Regions from separate parts of the Thioalkalivibrio sp. HL-Eb18 genome, predicted to be linked through region 1. Evidence: riboswitches for the same ligand, from Rfam matches in the RefSeq annotation. Region 1 holds a riboswitch; each other region holds the start of a gene.
What was found. A riboswitch is a leader RNA that binds a small molecule or an ion and turns the genes downstream of it on or off. The one in region 1 is predicted to bind cobalamin.
Positions count from the first base shown of each region.

Region 2: it holds a riboswitch for cobalamin, as region 1 does, so the genes downstream of both, F813_RS0105955 (porin) here and bluB (5,6-dimethylbenzimidazole synthase) in region 1, are expected to answer to the same signal.
Region 3: it holds a riboswitch for cobalamin, as region 1 does, so the genes downstream of both, F813_RS0106055 (TonB-dependent receptor domain-containing protein) here and bluB (5,6-dimethylbenzimidazole synthase) in region 1, are expected to answer to the same signal.

Region 1 is NZ_KB822969.1:90,739-97,059, reverse strand. Features, by position in the region: gene F813_RS0108990 (cobyric acid synthase) at 1-609, opposite strand, end outside; gene cobD (threonine-phosphate decarboxylase CobD) at 606-1,565, opposite strand; gene cbiB (adenosylcobinamide-phosphate synthase CbiB) at 1,618-2,520, opposite strand; gene bluB (5,6-dimethylbenzimidazole synthase) at 2,517-3,239, opposite strand; cobalamin riboswitch at 3,335-3,530, opposite strand; gene F813_RS0108970 (cobalamin-binding protein) at 3,677-4,579, shown strand; gene F813_RS0108965 (iron ABC transporter permease) at 4,586-5,557, shown strand; gene F813_RS0108960 (ABC transporter ATP-binding protein) at 5,557-6,321, shown strand, end outside.
Region 2 is NZ_KB822965.1:38,544-44,864, reverse strand. Features, by position in the region: gene F813_RS0105975 (bifunctional cobalt-precorrin-7 (C(5))-methyltransferase/cobalt-precorrin-6B (C(15))-methyltransferase) at 1-492, shown strand, start outside; gene F813_RS0105970 (cobalamin biosynthesis protein) at 522-950, shown strand; gene cobM (precorrin-4 C(11)-methyltransferase) at 950-1,714, shown strand; gene F813_RS0105960 (cytochrome c) at 1,910-2,470, opposite strand; gene F813_RS0105955 (porin) at 2,492-3,607, opposite strand; cobalamin riboswitch at 3,736-3,970, opposite strand; gene F813_RS0105950 (cytochrome-c peroxidase) at 4,240-5,220, shown strand; gene gltX (glutamate--tRNA ligase) at 5,363-6,321, shown strand, end outside.
Region 3 is NZ_KB822965.1:60,386-66,706, reverse strand. Features, by position in the region: gene F813_RS0106065 (cyclopropane-fatty-acyl-phospholipid synthase family protein) at 1-625, shown strand, start outside; gene F813_RS0106060 (hypothetical protein) at 736-2,634, shown strand; cobalamin riboswitch at 2,680-2,929, shown strand; gene F813_RS0106055 (TonB-dependent receptor domain-containing protein) at 3,071-4,921, shown strand; gene F813_RS0106050 (cob(I)yrinic acid a,c-diamide adenosyltransferase) at 4,925-5,479, shown strand; gene F813_RS0106045 (cobaltochelatase subunit CobN) at 5,604-6,321, shown strand, end outside.

The sequences.
Region 1 (6,321 bases):
GATATCGCCGCGAAAGCGGTTGATCACGAAACCCTGCACCCGCGCGCGCTCCGTCTCGCTCAACAGCGCGAGCGTGCCTACCAGATGCGCGAACACGCCGCCGCGGTCAATATCCGCGACCAGAATCACCGGACAGTCCACCGCCTCGGCAAACCCCATGTTGGCGATATCGCCTGCGCGCAGGTTGATCTCCGCCGGCGAGCCCGCGCCTTCCACCAGCACATGCGCATACTGCGCGGTCAGTCGCCGATGCGAGGCCAGCACGGCCTCGCGGGCAACCGGCTTGTAGTCGTGGTAGGCGCGGGCATCCAGCTCGGCCGCCGGGCGGCCGTGGATGATCACCTGCGCCCCCTCATCGGAGGTGGGCTTGAGCAGCACCGGATTCATGTCGGTGTGCGGCTCCAGGCCGCAGGCGGCGGCCTGGAGGGCCTGGGCGCGCCCGATCTCGCCTCCGTCCAGGGTGACCGCGCTGTTCAGCGCCATGTTCTGCGGCTTGAACGGCACCACCGACAGCCCGCGGCGATGCAGCACCCGCGCCAGCCCGGCCACCAGCACGCTCTTGCCGGCATCCGAGGTGGTCCCCTGCACCATGAGCGTTGTACCGTTCATGCCTGCTGCAGCTCCGTTTCCAGCCGCTGCCAATCGGCCTCACGCCCCGGCAGGCCAAAACGCAGGCTGGCCGGACGGTCGAAACGACGCACGAGGATGCCCTGACGCGCCAGCGCATCCTGAATCGCCTGCGCATGGTCGGTCCGGCACCACTGGAACAGCGGCGTCCCGCCCGCCGGCGGCAAGCCGGCATCCCGCAGCAGCGTCTCGAGCCGGCGCCCTGCCTCCTGCAGTTGCCCGCGCGTCTGTGCCTGCCACGCCCGGTCTTCCAGCGCCTGCTGCGCCACCCACCGCGCGGGACCGGGCACGCTCCACGGTCCCAGCAACTCGGCGATGCGCCGCAGCCAGCCGTCCGGGGCCAGAACGAAGCCGACCCGCGCACCGGCCAGGCCGAAGAACTTGCCCAGCGAACGCAACGCGAACAGGCCCTCGCGCGGCGTATGTCCAGCCAGACTCTGCTGGGGCGTGGTGTCCATAAAAGCCTCGTCGACCACCAGCCAGCCACCCCGCTCGGCGAGCCTGCGGTGCCAGTCGAGCAGCGTCTCGGGAGCAAAATACGCGGCGGTGGGGTTGTTTGGATTGACCAGCACCAGTACGTCCAGCGTGGACGCGGCCCCGGCGAGTTCGCCCTCCCTCACCGCGACCACTTCGTGTCCAGCCGCCCGCCAGGCACGGGCGTGCTCGTTGTAGCTCGGCTCCAGTACCCCGACACGGGCAGGCCCCGCTCGCAGCCGGGGCAGCGCCTGAATCGCCGCCTGGGAACCGGCGACCGGCAGTAACGATGCAGCGCCGTAGTACGCCCGGGCGGCGGCCTCCAGCCCGTCCTCGTCCTCCGGGAGGCGCTGCCAGGCCTCGGCGGGCACCGGTCCGACGGGATAACCCTGCGGGTTGATCCCCGTGGACAGGTCCAGCCACTGCGCCTCGGGGATCCCGTAATGCGCCGCCGCCGCACGCACACCGCCCCCGTGGACCTGCTTCAGCGGCCCGCTCGCGGATTCGGTTGTGGCGTTAGACGAATACAAGAATCAGTACTCCTGTGGCGATGGCCACCAGCCAGATCGCCAGCGCGTGATCGACCAGCCGCAGTGCGGCATCGATGGCACCCGGGCCCGGGGCGGCGCCGGCACCGAGGACCGGCCGATCCTCGGTACCCCCGGCATAGTGCGCCGGACCGCCCAGCGTCACCCCCAGCGCCCCTGCCCCGGCGGCCATCACCGGTCCCGCGTTCGGGCTCTTCCAGCGTCTGCCCTGGTCGCGCCAGCAGCGCAGCGCCGTCCGCGTCTGTCCGGCCAGCGCATAGGCCAGGCTGGTCAGGCGTGCCGGGACCCAGTTGAGGATATCGTCCAGCCGCGCCGCGACCCGCCCGAAGCGTGCATGGCGCGGCGTGCGGTAGCCCCACATCGCATCCAGCGTGTTCACCAGACGGTAGACCACGACACCCGCCGCACCCGCGACCAGGAACCAGAATACCGTCGCGAACACCGCGTCGTTGCCGTTCTCCAGCACCGACTCCGCCGTGGCCGCACGAACACCGGACGCGTCCAGCTCCGAAGTATCGCGGCTGACCAGCATGCCCACTGCCTGTCGGGCGCCAGGAAGGTCCCCGGCCTGCAGGGCATCAATCACGCGACGGGCGTGCTCCTCCAGCCCGCGCCCGCCGAGCGCCAGCCACAGCACGGCCAGCTCCACCAGCCAGCCGCCCGGGAGGCGGCTCAGCCACCAGGCCGCCAGCCCGAAGGGCACGACCAGCACCAGCACCCAGAAGCCGCCGCGCCAGACCGAATCCGCGTGGCCGATCCGCTCCGCCCCGGCCGCCAGCATCCCGAATCCTGCCAGCGGATGGCCTCGCCGCGGGTCCCCCAGCAGCCGATCCAGTACCAGAGCGGCGACCAGCAGTGCGAAGGTGGTCATGCGCGGCGTCGAGCCGCGCGCGGCGCATCCGCACTCGAGTCCCGTTGTTGTTCCCAGCGATTCTCGAACACCAGCTCGTCCAGCGGCCGCCGCTGATCCCAGCCCTCGGTTTCCAGCATGGGCCGCTCGTAGAACGCATCCACATGCCCCAGGCAGAGGATCGCGATCGGCCAGGCCCCTTCCGGCATACCCAGTTCGCGCGCCAGCCAGTCCGGGTCGAACAGGGATACCCAGCCCATGCCCAGGCCCTCGGCCCGCGCCGCCAGCCACAGGTTCTGGATCGCACAGGCTGCGGAGCACAGATCCATCTCCGGGATCGTGCGCCGACCCAGCACGTAGCGCTCGCGCCCGTCGGTCAGGGCCACCACGAGCAGCTCGCCGGCATCGCGGATACCCTCGAGCTTCAGCCGATGCACCTCCGCGGCTCGCTCGCCACAGGCCTCGGCCGTGCGCGACTGTTCGGCCGCCACATGGCCATGCAGCGCGTCGCGCAGCCGCAGGTCCGTCACCCGCAGAAAGCGCCAGGGCTGCATGTAGCCCACACTGGGCGCCTGATGAGCGGCCTCCAGTAGCCGCCGCAACGTATCGGCGTCCACCGGGTCCGGGCGGAAATGGCGCATGTCCCGGCGCTCGCCGATCACGCGATACACCGCCGCCCGCTCCGCCGAGGCGAACGCGTTCGGATTCTCTTCTGACTGGTTGGGAGCTGGGGCCGTCATGAGGTTCCGTCGAGGCGACGGCACGGCGAAGACACGAAGGAACAGGCATCAAGCCAGCACGCCTGCGCCCTCGACCGTTGCCCGCCGCACGGTCGCAGGATGAATCACCGCCAGGCCGGTCTCCGGGCTTGCGAGCGTCGGACCATGCCGATCGGCAGACGCCTTCCCAGGTGCAGGACCCAGTGGCCAGTCTGCTTCGCCGCTCGCTTACCGTTGCGGGGGCAGCGCCGGACTTGCACCGGCTTCCCGTTTCACCTGCGCACTGCAGGCACCTGGCGAAAGCGAGACATGATACGCGCTCGGGCCACCCGCGACCAATTTGGGCACCAAACCATCTGGCCCTTGCTGCTATGATGAAGCGCTTTCGCTACCCGTTCGGCGCCCCGAAAACACGGTATTTTCTACATTACGACCAATCCACAACCATCGGATTTTTAATGACTTTAACCGCCATAAAACGCCAGTTGACGCTCCTTGTCACGATACTCCTGTGCGCGGCACCGGCACTGGCCGAACCGGTCACGGTGACCGACGACGACGATCGCGAGGTCACGCTCGACCGGCCCGCCGAACGCATCGTCAGCCTGGCCCCGCACATCACCGAAGTCCTGTTCGCCGTCGGCGCCGGAGACAAGCTGGTGGGCGTCACCCAGCACAGCGATTTTCCGCCGGAGGCGGAGATGATCCCGCGAGTCGGCGGCTACAGCCGCATCGATCTGGAACGCGTGGTCGAAATGGACCCGGACCTGGTGGTCGCCTGGCGCAGTGGCAATTCCAGCTCGCAGATCGAGCGCCTGCGCGATCTGGGACTGAACGTCTATGTCTCGGAACCGCGCAGTTTCGAAGGGGTGGCCTCCAGCATGCGTCGCATGGCCCAGCTCGCGGGTACGGAGGAACACGGTGAAGAGGCGGTGCAGGCCTTTCTCGACGAGATCGAGACGCTACGGCTCGACTATGCCGACCGCGACCCGGTCCCGCTGTTCTACCAGGTCTGGGAGCAGCCCCTGATGACGGTCAACGACGAACACCTGATCAGCGAGGCCATCCGCCTGTGCGGGGGCGACAACGTGTTCGGCCACCTGGACCGCCTGGTACCGCGCATGGATCGCGAGGCCGTGATCGACGCCGACCCGGAGGTGATCATTGGCGGCGGCATGGGCGAGGACCGTCCGGACTGGGTGATTGCCTGGGAACAATGGGAGTACATGACCGCGGTGCAGCGTGACAACCTGTTCTTCATCCCGCCGTCGCTCCTCCAGCGTCACACCCCGCGGATTGCCGAAGGAACCCGGCTGATGTGCGAGGAACTCGAACGCGCCCGCCAGCGCCGGACGGACTGATCCTCCGTGACCCGCTCCTTCCTCCTCGCCACGGGGGTCCTGCTCCCGGCGTCACTGCTCGCGATCCTGGTCGCCCTGGCCTACGGCAGTGTCGCCATCCCCCTCGACGACCTGCTCGCGGTGATTCAGGGCGAAGGCAGCCGCCTGCACAGCACGCTGGTGCTGGAACTGCGCCTTCCGCGCGCCCTGGCCGCGTTCGCCGCCGGCGGGCTGCTGGGCGTCGCCGGCGCTTTGATGCAGGTGTTGCTGCGCAACCCGCTGGCCGACCCCTATGTGCTGGGTCTCTCCGGCGGGGCTTCCGTGGGCGCCCTGCTGGCCATGCTCGCGGGCCTGTCGATGTTCTCGGTCTCGGTCGCCGCATTCGCGGGTGCGCTGCTGTCCACGGTGATCGTCTTCGGCCTCGCGCACGGCACCGGCAGCTGGACCCCGACCCGGTTGCTGCTGACCGGAGTGGTCGTAGCGGCCGGCTGGGGCGCCGTCATCAGCTTCCTCTTAGCCGTAAGCCCGACCGCGGAGCTGCCCGGAATGCTGTACTGGCTGATGGGCGATGTCTCTCACGCCCGCAACCCGTACCCCGCCTGGGGCGTGCTGGTACTGGTGGTGCTGCTGGCACTGCCCCTGGGACGGACCCTGAACGTCCTGGCGCGCGGCCCGATGCAGGCGGCCGCGCTGGGCGTGGCCGTGCGTCCGGTGGAGTGGACGATTTACGTCGCTGCGGCACTGATCACAGCCACGGCGGTCATGCAGGTCGGCGCGGTGGGCTTTGTCGGGCTGATCGTGCCGCACATGCTCCGACTGGTCTTCGGCAACGACCAGCGTGTGATCCTGCCGGCCTCGGCGCTGGGCGGCGGCATTCTGCTGACGCTGGCCGACACCCTCGCCCGCACGATGATCGCCCCGGAGCAGTTGCCCGTCGGCGTAATCACCGCGATGCTGGGGGTTCCCGTGTTCCTGTTCCTGCTGTACCGGAGCCGCTGATGCCTCCGCACACTGCCCATCCCCAACGCCACGGCGATCCCCATGCGCCCGGTGCAGAGAGCGTGCACGAGGCGCCCGGACCGGACACCCTGCTGGCGACCCACGATCTGGTCATCGACATCCCGGAACGCGCCAGCGGCACGCCCCTGGACCTGACCATCAACCCGGGACAGTGCTGGGGCATCCTCGGCCCGAATGGCGCGGGCAAGAGCACCCTGCTGCATACCCTGGCCGGGCTGCGCGACGCCCGCACCGGAGAGATCCATGTGCAAGGCCGCCCGCTCCCCGACTACTCCCGTGCCCGCCTGGCGCGCGAACTGGGTCTGGTGTTCCAGAAGCACCACGACGGGTTCCCCGCAACGGTACTGGAGACCGCCTTGATCGGCCGCCACCCTTACCTGCGACCCTGGGACATCGAGACCGCCGAGGACTACGCCCAGGCCCGCGCCGCACTGGCCCGGATGGACCTGGCCGCGCTGGAACACCGCCTGGTGGACACCCTGTCCGGCGGCGAGCGCCAGCGCCTGGCCATCGCCACCGTGCTCACCCAGAACCCGCGGCTCCTGCTGCTGGACGAGCCCACCAGCCAGCTGGATCTGCACCACCAGGTCGCGGTGCTGGACCACATCCGCGGCATCGCCCGGGGCGACCGCGCCGCGATCCTGGTGCTGCACGACGTGAACCTGGCGGTACGCTACTGCGATCACCTGCTGCTGATGTTCCCCGACGGCAAGGCCTGCTGGGGCCCCACACGAACGATGCTG
Region 2 (6,321 bases), on a different contig from region 1:
GCGGTGGCGCTGGCCCTGCTGGCGCCCGGTCGCGGCGAGCGGCTGTGGGACGTGGGCGCCGGCTCCGGTGCCATCGGCATCGAGTGGATGCTGGCGGATCCGGCCAACACCGCCGTGGCCATCGAGCCGCGCGCGGAGCGCCTGGAACGCATCGCGCGCAACGCGAGCACGCTGGGAGTGCCGGCGCTGCGTCCCATCCACGGGCGGGCGCCGGAGGCGCTGGAATACCTGCCGCCACCCGACGCGATCTTCATCGGTGGTGGGCTGACGACGCCCGGGCTGGTGGAACACTGCGTGGAGCGTTTGCGCCCGGGGGGGCGGCTGGTCGCCAGCAGCGTGACGGTGGAGGGTGATGCGGTGCTGGCGGCGGCGCACGAGCGCCACGGCGGCGAGCTCACGCGGATCAACGTCAGTCGCTCGGAGCCGCTGGGCGGCATGGCCGGCTGGAAGCCGCTGCGGCCGGTGACCCTGTGGTCCCTGCGCCGGGGCTGAGGGAAACGCCGAGCGGGGCGCGTGTCCGGGTGACCCCCGGCGTCGGCTTCGCCTCGGCCTGCACGGCCGGCGAGTTGGAGGCACTGGTCCGCGAGGTGCTGGCCGAGGCGCACGCCGTGTTGCGGGCGGGGGGCGGCGAGGCGATCGAGACCCGGCAGCTGGCGGCCCCGGGGCACAAGGGCGACAGCCCGGCGCTGTGGACGGCCGCGCGCGACCTGGAGCTGGAGCCGGTGTTCGCGTCGGCGGCCGCGCTGGCCGCGCGCGACGCTGCCCTGTCCACGGACTCCTCGCGCTCGCGTGCCGCCGCCGGGGTCGGTTCGGTGGCGGAGGCGGCGGCGCTGGCGGTGGCCGGCGACGGGGCGCGCCTGCTGCTGCCGCGGCGGCTCTCGGCACGGGCGAGCTGCGCGGTGGCCGTGCGGACGGTGAACGGGACAGACGGGAATTTCGAGGAGTTTTGATGACGGTTCATTTTGTCGGAGCGGGGCCCGGTGCGGCCGATCTGCTGACTTTGCGCGGGCGCGATCGTATCGCGGCCTGCCCGGTATGCCTGTATGCCGGTTCGCTGGTGCCGGAGGTGGTGCTGGAACATGCCCCGGAGGGGGCGCGCGTGGTCAACACCGCGCCACTGACGCTGGACGCGATCATGGAGGAGATCGAACGCGCCCACGCGGCGGGCCAGGACGTGGCGCGCCTGCACTCCGGCGATCTTTCGGTCTACAGCGCGCTGGGCGAGCAGATCCGCCGGCTGGAGGCGGCCGGGATCGACTACAGCATCACGCCTGGAGTGCCGGCGTTCTCTGCCGCCGCGGCGACCCTGGGGCGGGAACTGACGGTGCCGGAGGTGGCGCAGTCGTTGGTGCTGACGCGCACGCCGGGGCGGGCGTCCTCCATGCCGGAGCGCGAACGGCTGGCGAGCTTTGCCGCCACCGGGGCGACCCTGGCGATCCACCTGTCGCTGCACAATATCGAGACCGTGGTCGAAGACCTGCGGCCGCACTATGGCTGCGATTGCCCGGTGGCGATCGTGTTTCGCGCCAGCTGGCCGGACGAGACCGTGGTGCGCGGTTCGCTGGGGACTATCGCGGAACGGGCGCAGGCCCTGACCACGCGGCGCTCGGCGCTGATCCTGGTGGGGCCGGCGCTGGACCCGGGGGATTTTCGCGACAGTGCGCTGTACGACCCGTCGCACGTGCGCCGTTACCGCGGCATGGACGGGGACTAAGCGGTGGCGCCCCTGATCTTCCGCAGGCAGGGATAACGCCGGTGGGTGTTGTGGGACACGGGGCTTTTCGCCTGCAAGCAGGCTCCCACATCGCCAGGAACCTGTAGGAGTCTGCTTGCAGGCGAAGGCGGTTTCTTCCCGATCAGGGTCATGGCAAGGGGCCGCCATGCGGCGGCCCCTTGGTTCCCGGCCGGTTTAGCGGCGGCGGTAGTTGTCGTGGCAGGCCAGACAATGGTGGCGCACGCCGTTCAGGGCCTCGGTGGCGCGAAGCTGGAAGTCTTCGTTCTCCAGGTCGTCGGCCGACTCCACCTTGCGCTGCAGTCGTTCGGCGGCCTCGCGGTAGGCTGCCTTGTACTCGGAGAACTCCGGGTCCTCCCAGGCCGCGGGCAGGGCCCCGGGTTCGCCGTCCCGCGCTGGTGTCTCGCGTGCGAACCAGGTTTCGATGTCGTCGGCGCGGCGCGCCAGTTCCTCGGCCAGACCGGGCAGACGTTCGGCGAATGGTGCGTCATAACGCAGGATCTGCTCGATGCTGCGGTAGGTGGCCGAGGTGCCCTGCATGCTCTGCTGACGGAAGCGCTGGAAGGCCTCGGTCGCATCCACTTTGGCCGGATCGTCCAGGGTCTCGTCATAGTCGCCCCAGGGGCCCGGCATTGTGACAGTGACCTCCGCGGTGGCCGGGCTGCCGGTGGCAGCCAGCAACAGGATCGCAAAGAGGGTGGTTCTCAACGGGTGGTGGATCGGTTGCATCCAGTTCATGTCGATTCTCCCGGTCATTTCTCAGAAGCGGAACTGGTGCTGCAGGTGCAGCTCCCAGTCCGAGGTGTCGGTGTCGCGGTCCAGCCACATCAGTTGGGTCTTGTGCCGCTGGCCACGGTGATACCAGTTGAGGCCGGCACCCCATTCACGCTGCCAGCGCTCGTCAGTGCCAAGATCGTCGCCTGCGTCGTGGCGCAATACGGCGTGGCGCGCGGCGAACTCCAGTCCCTCCACCGGCAGCGACTGCGCCAGTTCCAGTTCGGCCCCCAGGTCGTGGTAGCTCGCGGTGCGGTCGGGGGAGACATCGCGGCGGAAGGCCGCCAGCGACAGCGAGGTATGGGCGAACTTGACCACCGCGTCGGCGGTGGCGGTGATCCAGTCGGCGCGTTGGTTGGCCACCGTGTCTTCGATGCCGCGGCTCCAGTCGCGCAGGTGGTTGCGGCTGGCGGCCTGTACGCCGGCGCCCAGGGCGACGGTGCGCTCCACGGCCTGGCCTAACGTGGTGTTGTCACGTGGGACTGCGCCGACCGGGGCCCACGCGCCGCGCGCGCTGAACAGGTGGCCGGATGTGGAGGGGCGATCGTCGCGCTGATCCAGACGCCCGCGACCGTCAAACACGCCGATGGCCCATGCCCGGTTGTCGCCGGCGCCGCCCAGCAGGGCGATACCGGTGTCGCGGCCGGCCGGAACCTCGAACTGGTTGCCGGCGATGCTCAGTTCGGTGAACAGGCGGTTGGGTCCGCCGATATCCCGCGACAGGCCGAAGGGGACCGTAAACTGGCCAGCCCGCAGGCCCAGGTGTTCACCCAGTGCGTACTGCAACCAGATGTCGCGCATGGACAGCTCGCCGCTGCTGAAATCCGGCTGCAGGCGGAAGCTCAGATCGGGGTGGAACAGGGTGCCCGAGGTGTCCAGCCAGGCACGACGGAAGTCGAATTCGCTGCTGGAGCCATCCGGGTCTCGTTCGTAGCTGTAGCGGCCCTGGATCAGCGGATCCAGGGTGACCTGCAGGCCGTCTTCCGCGTCGCCGAATTCGAAGCCGGCTTGTGCCGGCGCGATGCCCGCGGCCGTCATCAGGCACAGGGTGGCCAGGGCCGGGACGGCATGCTGTCCCGGTCGGAGATGGGTATGGTTCATTGTTGGGTTGCTCCCTTGGACGCGCGACCCCGCACGCCGTGGATGAAACGACGCCGGAAGCTGGACAGGGAGCAGGGGAGGCCGGGCGATGCGAGCACGCCGGTCTGGCCCGCTCGGCCGCCCACCGCGGCGTCGGGTGTCGTCCAGGCCGGTCTCCGGACTCGCGAAGTGGATGCGCGATGCATCCAGGGCGGATCGCCTTCCCGCGGGCATCCCGGGGATGCGCCGCAGTGGCATTGGATCCGCCCGTCTCCGCCTACCGTTGCGGGGGCAGTGCCGGCCTTGCGAATGTCGATTCGCGCACCGGCTTCCCGATTATCCCCGGCGGCTGAGCGCCGGGGCACCTAGAGAGGGGCGAACCGTAATGGAGGGAAAAGAGGGGGTCAAGTTTGTCCGGGTATCCCGGGAAACGGTGTAGTGGGGGCGAACCCGGCTCCCCTGGAGGCTGATAATTGATGCAGATCATCTCCGGGGCGGATTTTGATCGCGACCAGGTTTCCGCGTCTGTAGGGTGGGTTTTAAGTGGTTTGGACCGAGTCTATTTCGGTTCGCGCCGATATCCGCTTCTCAGATGTCTGTTACTCATCTGTTACTCAAGGGAGACCTGTATGAAAACGCTTTCCGGATTCCGCATGACGGCGCTGGCGGCTTGTGCAGCCGTCGCGTTCGGGGCCGCAGCCCCGGCCGTGGCCGATACCGACTATTCCGAATACCGCGACGTGTTCGAGCCGCTGCCGGCGCTGCCGCCGATCCCGGCGGACAACTCGATGACCAAGGAGAAGATCGAGCTGGGCAAGATGCTGTTCTTCGAGCCGCGCATCTCCAGCTCCGGCGTGATCTCCTGCGCGACCTGCCACAACCCGGCGCTGGGCTGGGCGGACCGCATCCCGCGCGCGGTGGGCCATGACGGCCAGGTTGGCGAGCGCAATACCCCGACCGTGCTGAATTCCGGCTTCTTCACGGCCCAGTTCTGGGATGGCCGCGAGGACGATCTGGAAGGCCAGGCCCTGGGCCCGATCCAGGACGCGATCGAGATGGCGATGCCGCTGGAGGAGGCGATCGCGCGCCTGGAGGAGTTCAACGAGTACCAGGAGAAGTTCGAGGCGGCCTATCCCGACTATGACGGCGACAACGTGATCAACACCGACCACGTGGCGAAGGCGCTGGCGACCTTCCAGCGCACGCTGAACACCCCGAACTCGCCGCTGGATCGCTGGCTGGCGGGGGACGAGGGCGCGATGAGCGACCAGCAGATGCGCGGGATGAAGCTGTTCGCGGATAACGGCTGCGTGGCCTGCCACAGCGGGCCGGCGCTGACCGACAGCAACTTCCACCGCATCCAGGTGCCGGGCTCGGAAGACAAGGGTCGTTATCTGGTCACGGGTGATGAGGCCGACAAGTTCGCCTTCAAGACCCCGACCCTGCGCAACGTCGCGCTGACCTACCCCTACATGAACAACGGCGAGACCGCCACGCTGGACGAAGCGATCCGCATCATGGGGCAGGAGATGCTGGGCATGGAGTTCAGCGATGACGAGGTCGCGGACATCGAGGCCTTCATGCATGCACTGACCGGCGAGATGCCGCGCTTCGATATCCCCGCGCTGCCGTAGACGAGTCAGTCCCCCCTTGCGGGGATCCCTGCAGGCCGGGGCTTGTCCCCGGCCTTTATTTCAGGCGCTCCGTGCGCTCGTGACATGGCGCTTCTGCTACCCTGTGCGCCTTTCCCGATCACCGGAATCGAGTGTCTGACCCATGAGCTTTCGTACCCGCTTTGCCCCCAGTCCAACCGGCTATCTGCATATCGGTGGTGCCCGCACCGCGCTGTTCTCCTGGCTGTATGCGCGTCACCACGGTGGTGAGTTCGTGCTGCGTATCGAGGATACCGACCTGGAGCGCAGTACCGCGGAGTCGGTGAACGCGATCCTCGAGGGCATGAACTGGTTGGGGCTGACCTACGATCACGGGCCGTTCTACCAGACGGAACGCTTCGACCGGTACAAGGAAGTGATCGACCAGTTGATGGCGACGGGCCACGCCTATCGCTGCTACTGCACCAAGGAAGAGCTGGATGCGATGCGCGAGGAGCAGAAGGCGCGCAAGGAAAAGCCACGCTACGACGGACGCTGCCGCACCCGCACCGAACCGCGCGAGGGGGTGGAGCCGGTGATCCGTTTTCGCACCCCGGACGAGGGTGTGACGGTTGTCGACGACATGGTGCGCGGCAAGGTCGCCTTCCAGAACCGCGAACTGGACGACCTGATCATCGCGCGCTCCGACGGCTCGCCGACCTACAACCTGACGGTCGTGGTCGATGACATGGACATGGGGATCACCCACGTGGTCCGCGGCGATGACCACCTGAACAACACCCCGCGCCAGATCAATATCCTGAAGGCGCTGGGTGTCGAGCCGCCACGCTACGGCCACCTGCCGATGATCATGGGCCCGGACGGGGCCAAGCTGTCCAAGCGCCACGGCGCGGTTTCGGTGATGCAGTACCGCGACGAGGGCTACCTGCCAGAGGCACTGCTGAACTATCTCGTCCGTCTGGGCTGGGCGCATGGCGATCAGGAGATCTTCTCGGTGGACGAACTGGTGCGCCTGTTCGATATCGAGGACGTGAATCAGTCCGCCTCGGCGATCAACCCGGACAAGCTGTTGTGGTTGAACCAGCATTACATCAAGACGCTGGACCCGGATCATGTGGCGCT
Region 3 (6,321 bases), on a different contig from region 1:
CCAGGCGGAGGCGAAGCGCCGCGGCCTGGACGATCGCGTGCGCTTTTTCTATCAGGACTACCGCGAACACGACGACCAGTACGACCGGGTCGTCAGTGTCGGCATGTTCGAGCATGTCGGCGTGCCCAATTACGGCACCTTCTTCCAGCGCGTGAACGATCTGCTTAAGGACGATGGTGTGGCGGTCCTGCACACGATTGGCCGCCAGGGCCCTCCGGGCACCACCAACCCCTGGTTGAGCAAGTACATCTTCCCTGGCGGTTACACCCCGGCACTGTCCGAGGTGATGGAGGCACTGGAACCGACTCCGCTGCATACCACCGATATCGAGTTCTGGCGGCTGCACTATGCGGAGACGCTCGCCGAGTGGTATCGGCGATTCCAGAACATTCGCGCCGAGGCGGTGGAACATTTCGATGAGCGCTTCTGCCGCATGTGGGAGTTCTATCTGGCCAGTTGCGAGGCGACCTTCCGCTGGTGGCGTCAGGTGGTCTTCCATATCCAGGTGGCCAAGCAGCAGGATGCCGTGCCGCTGACCCGCGACTATCTGTATGCCGACGAGGTGCCCGAGGTGGTTTCGACGCCGCCGGGGGAGGCGGCCGCCCAGGGCCGCAGTGCCGCGTAGGGATCGCGGACTACTTCCTGGTTCTCTGAGTATTTTTTCCTGACCGGACACCCGCAACCTCTCTGTTTTCCCTACACTTCACGGAAACGCTGAAGGGGCAGGGACGACGGGTGTTTGGCAGGTTTCGCAAGCGGCAACAGCGGCAGGAGGCCCCCCAGGCCGCCAGTCCGAGCCAGGACCATGTGCTGATCGAGGCCGCCGGACGCAGCCGGATCACCGAGGTCGCGGCGACTGCGCGCAAGGTGCCCTGGTCGCTGAACATGCTGCAGCTGTTGTGGGCGGCCGGCCCGGTGACCTTCCTCGCAATGCAGGGGGGCTACTTCCTGGGCTTTGGTCACGCCGCCCCGGCCCAGAATTTCATCTTCTTTGCGGTCTACACGCTGCTGTTCGGGGTGATTGGCCTGCTGGCGCGATTCATTGCCGATGCCACGCGGGGCAAGCGGCAGGAGCGCTCGCGCGATCAGCTGCGTAATACGATCGACCTGTTGCCGGATCTGCTGTTCGTGACGCGCGATCTGGCGATGGCCGAGATGGCACCGGACATGCGACGGCGCAAGGCCGCCGAGGTGCTGCTGCACGAGGTGGATATCTCTCCGGAAGGCGTCGCGGTCGCGGTGCGCGAAATGACGGGCGATACCAGCCTCGCGGCGGCGGCCGAGCAGATCGAGATCTACCGCCGACTGGGGCTGCGCTCGCGCGTGGCGGACTTGGTGGACGCCACGGCGGATGCGCGTCTGGCCGCGCTGGAAAAACTGCACCACGATGCCTCCGAGCTGGCGGACCCGCTGCGCGACCGGCTGCAGGGCGTCGCGCCGACGCGCGAGGATGGCGTCCGGCGGATCGATCAGTTTCTGGACCGCCTGTTCTCCGCGGCGGACTCGGACGACCTGTCGCGCTGCACACTGGATGATGCGCAGGCCATGTTTGTGCTGGCCTTCGAGATGGTCAACGGGCGGCAGATCCGGCGGTTGAGTTTCGAGTGGTCAGGTGGCTGGCGGCTGGGGCATGCGCTGGACCGGCTCGAGTACCAGGGCAACCGTTTCCGTGTTGCGCAGGCGGGCGTGGTCAGCCGCCTGCGTTCGCTGGCGATGTTGCTGGCACAAAGCCCGGCCAGTGGGCTGGATCCGCAGGTCCTGCGTGCGTCGACCCTCGACCTCGGGCGCGATGTGCTGGATGCACTCGCGAAGCTGGAGCAGGCCCGCCCGCCCGTGAACTCGCCGGAGGGCCGATTGCTTGGGCGGGCGCTGCGTCAGGTTGAGGACCTGCGCGCGGCACGGGACCAGCTGATGCAGGCGCAGAGTCGCTATACCGCTGCGGTCGAGCGCTGGGAGGCGCTGCGACGCCGGGAGGTCGAGAAGAAGGGGCAGCAAAGCTGGTTCAAGCGCAGTGCGCGCGGTATTCGGGTGAGCGAGGAGGTGATCGAACTGACGGATGACCAGAAACTGCGCCTGGCCGACCGGTTTTGTGAATACCTGTCCGAGCTCGGCATCCGGCGCGAGGGCGACCTGTTCTACTTTGGCGGACACCTGCTGGATGCGGACACCGCCAAGCGCATCGGCATCCAGCTCGCACTGATTCTCGAGCCTCTGGTCGACCTGACCAACCCGAGTATCCAGCGTGCGATCTATGCAAATCCGGCCGCCTATCTCGGGGGGCTGTACGTCGGCATGAATGCGGATGCCAAGGCGGGCCTGGGCTCGGCCATGGTGCGCATGGTGCGCCAGGATCTCGGACGTATGGCGGAGTGGCTGGCGCTGCGCCTGACACGCATCTACCACCTGCCCCTGTCCGACTCCATGCGTGATTTCCTGGTACAGCAATATGGTGCCAATCAGGAGCGCTTGGAGATGCTGGCCGCGCACCCGGTGGACGAGGGCGCACAGATGCCGCCGGTGGCGTTGCGTGCCGAGCGTTCGCCGGAGTTCGACGCCATGCTGCAGGACAAGTCCTGGGGCCGGTTGCTCAAGCGCGGTGTGCGCTATGTGCAGGCAGAGGCCCAGCGATCCTGACGTTGCGCGTTTCCCGGGTCTGGTAATTTCTTGACCAATGGTGTAGGCTTTCGTGCGTTTTCTGGTGCCCGTCGGCGTGTCTCGCCGGCGGGTTAAACGGGAAGTTCGGTGAGCCCGCCAAAGGTATCTGGATGCCTGCGGACGAATCCGACGCTGCCCCCGCAACGGTGATCGAGCGAGAGGCCATGATGGCCTCTGATGGTCGCGGCACATGCCACTGAACGGAATCGTTCGGGAAGGCGCCGCACCGGAACGCTCGTCAGCCCGGAGACCGGCCAGGGAATGATCGCGCGGCATGCGGCGGGCATGCGAGGCGGATGATCAGGCCTGGTCGCATAGCGGCTGTGCTGGGTCCCCCTCGTGTCTATCTTCCCTCGTCTGCGTGATCCCGATGAATCAACGGCGTGCGGGCGGCTCGCCGGGAGACACGGACGACATGAAACGCACAGCACTTTCCACGGCCATCCTGCTGGCCACGACCCCGCTTCTGGCCGACACGCCAGACTCCAATGCCGAAGCGCACACCCTCGATGTGGTTCAGGTCACGGCCGCGCGTATCGCGCAGACCGTCGACGAGACCCTGTCCTCGGTTACCGTCATCGACCGCGAAGAGATCGAGCGCCTGCAGCCGCAACAGTTCACCGATCTGCTGGAGGGCCGCGCCGGGATCGAAACCTCTCAGAACAGCGCCTTCGGCAAGTCCACTTCGGTGTATACGCGTGGCACGAGCTCTGACCATACGCTGCTGTTGATCGACGGCGTGCGCATGGGCTCTGCGACCACGGGTGGCGCAAGTTGGCAGTTCCTGCCTCCGGAGGAGATCGAGCGCGTGGAGATCGTGCGCGGTCCGCGCACCAGCATCTATGGTTCGGACGCGATCGGCGGCGTTGTTCAAGTCTTTACCCGTGAGGGCCGCAAGGGTCCGCCCAAGGTCAACGCCTTCGTCGGCGGTGGCAGTTTCAATACCCGCGAGGCCGGCGTCGGTGTCGCGGGTGGTACCGAGAGCACGAACTACAGTTTCTCGCTCAGCCACTTCGCGACCGACGGCATTAACGTGCAGGACGATGTCGGTGACGACGACCGGGATGGCTACGACAACACCTCGTTGGCAACCAAGGTCTCGCACCGTCTGGATAATGGCGTCGAGTTCTTCGGGAATGTCCTTTATTCGGAGGGCACGACCGAATTCGACAGTGGCTCGATCTTCGCTCCGGATGAATCCGACTTCGTCCATGCCGCGCTTCGCGCCGGCGTGAGAATTCCCGTCACTCAGCGCTGGGACACCGAGCTCTCTGCAGGGCACAGTCGCGACGAATCGGACAATTTTCTTGGGGGGGAATTCTTTTCCCAGTTCGATACCCGTCGCGATATGGTCGACTGGCGCAACGACATTGAGGTTGCGGACAATGTCCTCGTCATCACCGGTATCGATGCCTACGAGGATCGTGTGGCGAGCGATACCGTTTACGACGAGGAATCGCGCTACAACCTAGGAGCGTATTCCGTTGTTCAGGTCGACATGGGTCGCCACGACCTGGAAGGCAGCCTGCGCTACGACGACAACGAACAGTTTGGTGACAAGGTCACCGGACAGGTGGCCTGGGGCTTTCAGATGACCGACCCGCTGCGTCTGCGGGCGTCCTACGGCACTGCGTTCAAGGCGCCGACTTTCAATGATCTGTATTTCCCGGGCTTTGGGAACCCGGAGCTGGCGGCCGAGAACTCACGGACCTTCGAGCTCGGTGCTCGCTATACCAGCGGACCGTATTACTTGGACGCGGCGGTCTTTGAAACAGGCGTTGATGACCTAATCAGCAACGTTTGTATCGCGAATTGTGACGACGGTGACTCCCGCACTGATGTTCTCCAGCCGCAAAATGTGGATGAAGCGCGAATTCGTGGTTTGGAACTGGAAGGCGGTTATGCGCATGGACAGTGGGTTTCGCGTGCCTCGCTAACGTTGCTGGATGCAGAAGATCGAGAGACTGGAAACGAGCTTCCCCGCCGTTCGCCGATCACGGCTCGTTATGATTTGGATCGAAAGTTCCAAGATTTTTCTCTCGGTGGGTCGGTAATCGCAAAAAGCCGCTCTTACAATCGAGTCGATAATGTCGATCGGCTATCCGGCTATGGCTTGGTTAACCTGCGTGCGAGCTATCAGATTGCGCCCGAATGGCAGCTTCAGGCGACGGTCAACAACGTGTTCGACAAGGACTACGAGACCGCCGGAGGGTACAACCAGCCGGGGCGGGCCGCCTTCGTCAAGCTGCGCTACCAGCAGAGGTGATGCATGGGTAATCGACTGTCGAAGATTGTGACCCGCACGGGTGACGAGGGCCGGACGGGCCTGGGGGATGGCTCGCGGGTGGACAAGGACAGCCACCGTGTCGAGGCGTTTGGTGATGTGGACGAGCTGAACAGTGTCGTGGGCCGGGTCCTGATCCACGATCTCCCGGAAGAGGTCCGGCGCGTGCTGGCCCTGGTTCAGCACGAGCTGTTTGACCTGGGGGCGGAGCTGGCAGTGCCGGGGCATCAGGCACTGCCGGATGCCTCTGTGGAGCGGCTCGATGTGGAGCTGGAAAGCTTCAATGCCGAACTGCCGCCGCTCGAGGAGTTCATCCTGCCGGGCGGTGGCCCGGCCACGGCCGACTGCCACATCGCCCGTACGGTCTGTCGGCGCGCGGAACGTCGTCTGGTGGCGGTGAATCACCACGAGGCGCTGCGGCCCAGTTCGCTGGCCTACATCAACCGCCTGTCGGATCTTCTGTTTGTGCTCTGCCGTGTGCTTGCACGCCACGAGAATGGCGCGGAAGTCCTCTGGCAGCCGGCCAACAAGCGCGGCTGACTTCATCTGCCTTTGCCGGTTTTCGGGTGCCGTTTCCACGGCACCTTCCTGGGCATAACGGACTGGCGGCGCCACCACGGTACCGGTGGCGTCGCCCCATCGGATTTTCTTCGGGGTTTATCGCATGTCCTTCTGGAAACGCAGCGTGGTTTTGCTGGTGATTGTGCTGTGGAGCGCGCCCGCCTGGGCGGATCCCAAAATCGTCGGCATCGTCTCCGAGCGCTCGGCCCCCGAGGTGGCCGCCGGTGCGCATCGATTCCTGGAGGCCGTGCCGGATGCCGAGGTGGTGCTGCGCACTCCGGAGCAGCTGGCGGACAAGTCGGACTCGTCCGTCCAGGCGCTGTGGCGCGATGCCGACGCGGTACTCGTGGCAGCGGTGTTCGGGGATCAGGCCGGTCGTCTCGAACGTCTGCTGCGCGAAGAGCCGCCGGCCGAGTCAGCGCCGATTCTCGCGATCAATAGCGAACGGCGTCTGACTGCGCTGTCCCGCATCGACGGCCAGGCCGTGCTCGACGGACTGGACGAGGAGGCCCGGACCGAACTGGCCGAGAATCCCGAAGCGGGCGAGGATCCGCGCGAGCATCTGGCCCGGCAGCAGGAGCGCTTCTCAAACCAGGCCGACTGGCTGACCGGACGAGCGTTCTATCAGGGCCGCACACCGGAGAACATGGAGGGCCTCATCCGCTGGCTGGCTGCCCGGGGCGGGCACTCGATCGAGGTGCCGGAACCGGATCCGCGCGAGACCATCCGCTATTACCGGGATGGCCAGTCGGTCGCCGATCCGGAGGATCTTGGCCTGGATGCCAGGCCGGCCGTGGCCGTGCTGGACCTGGATACCGGTG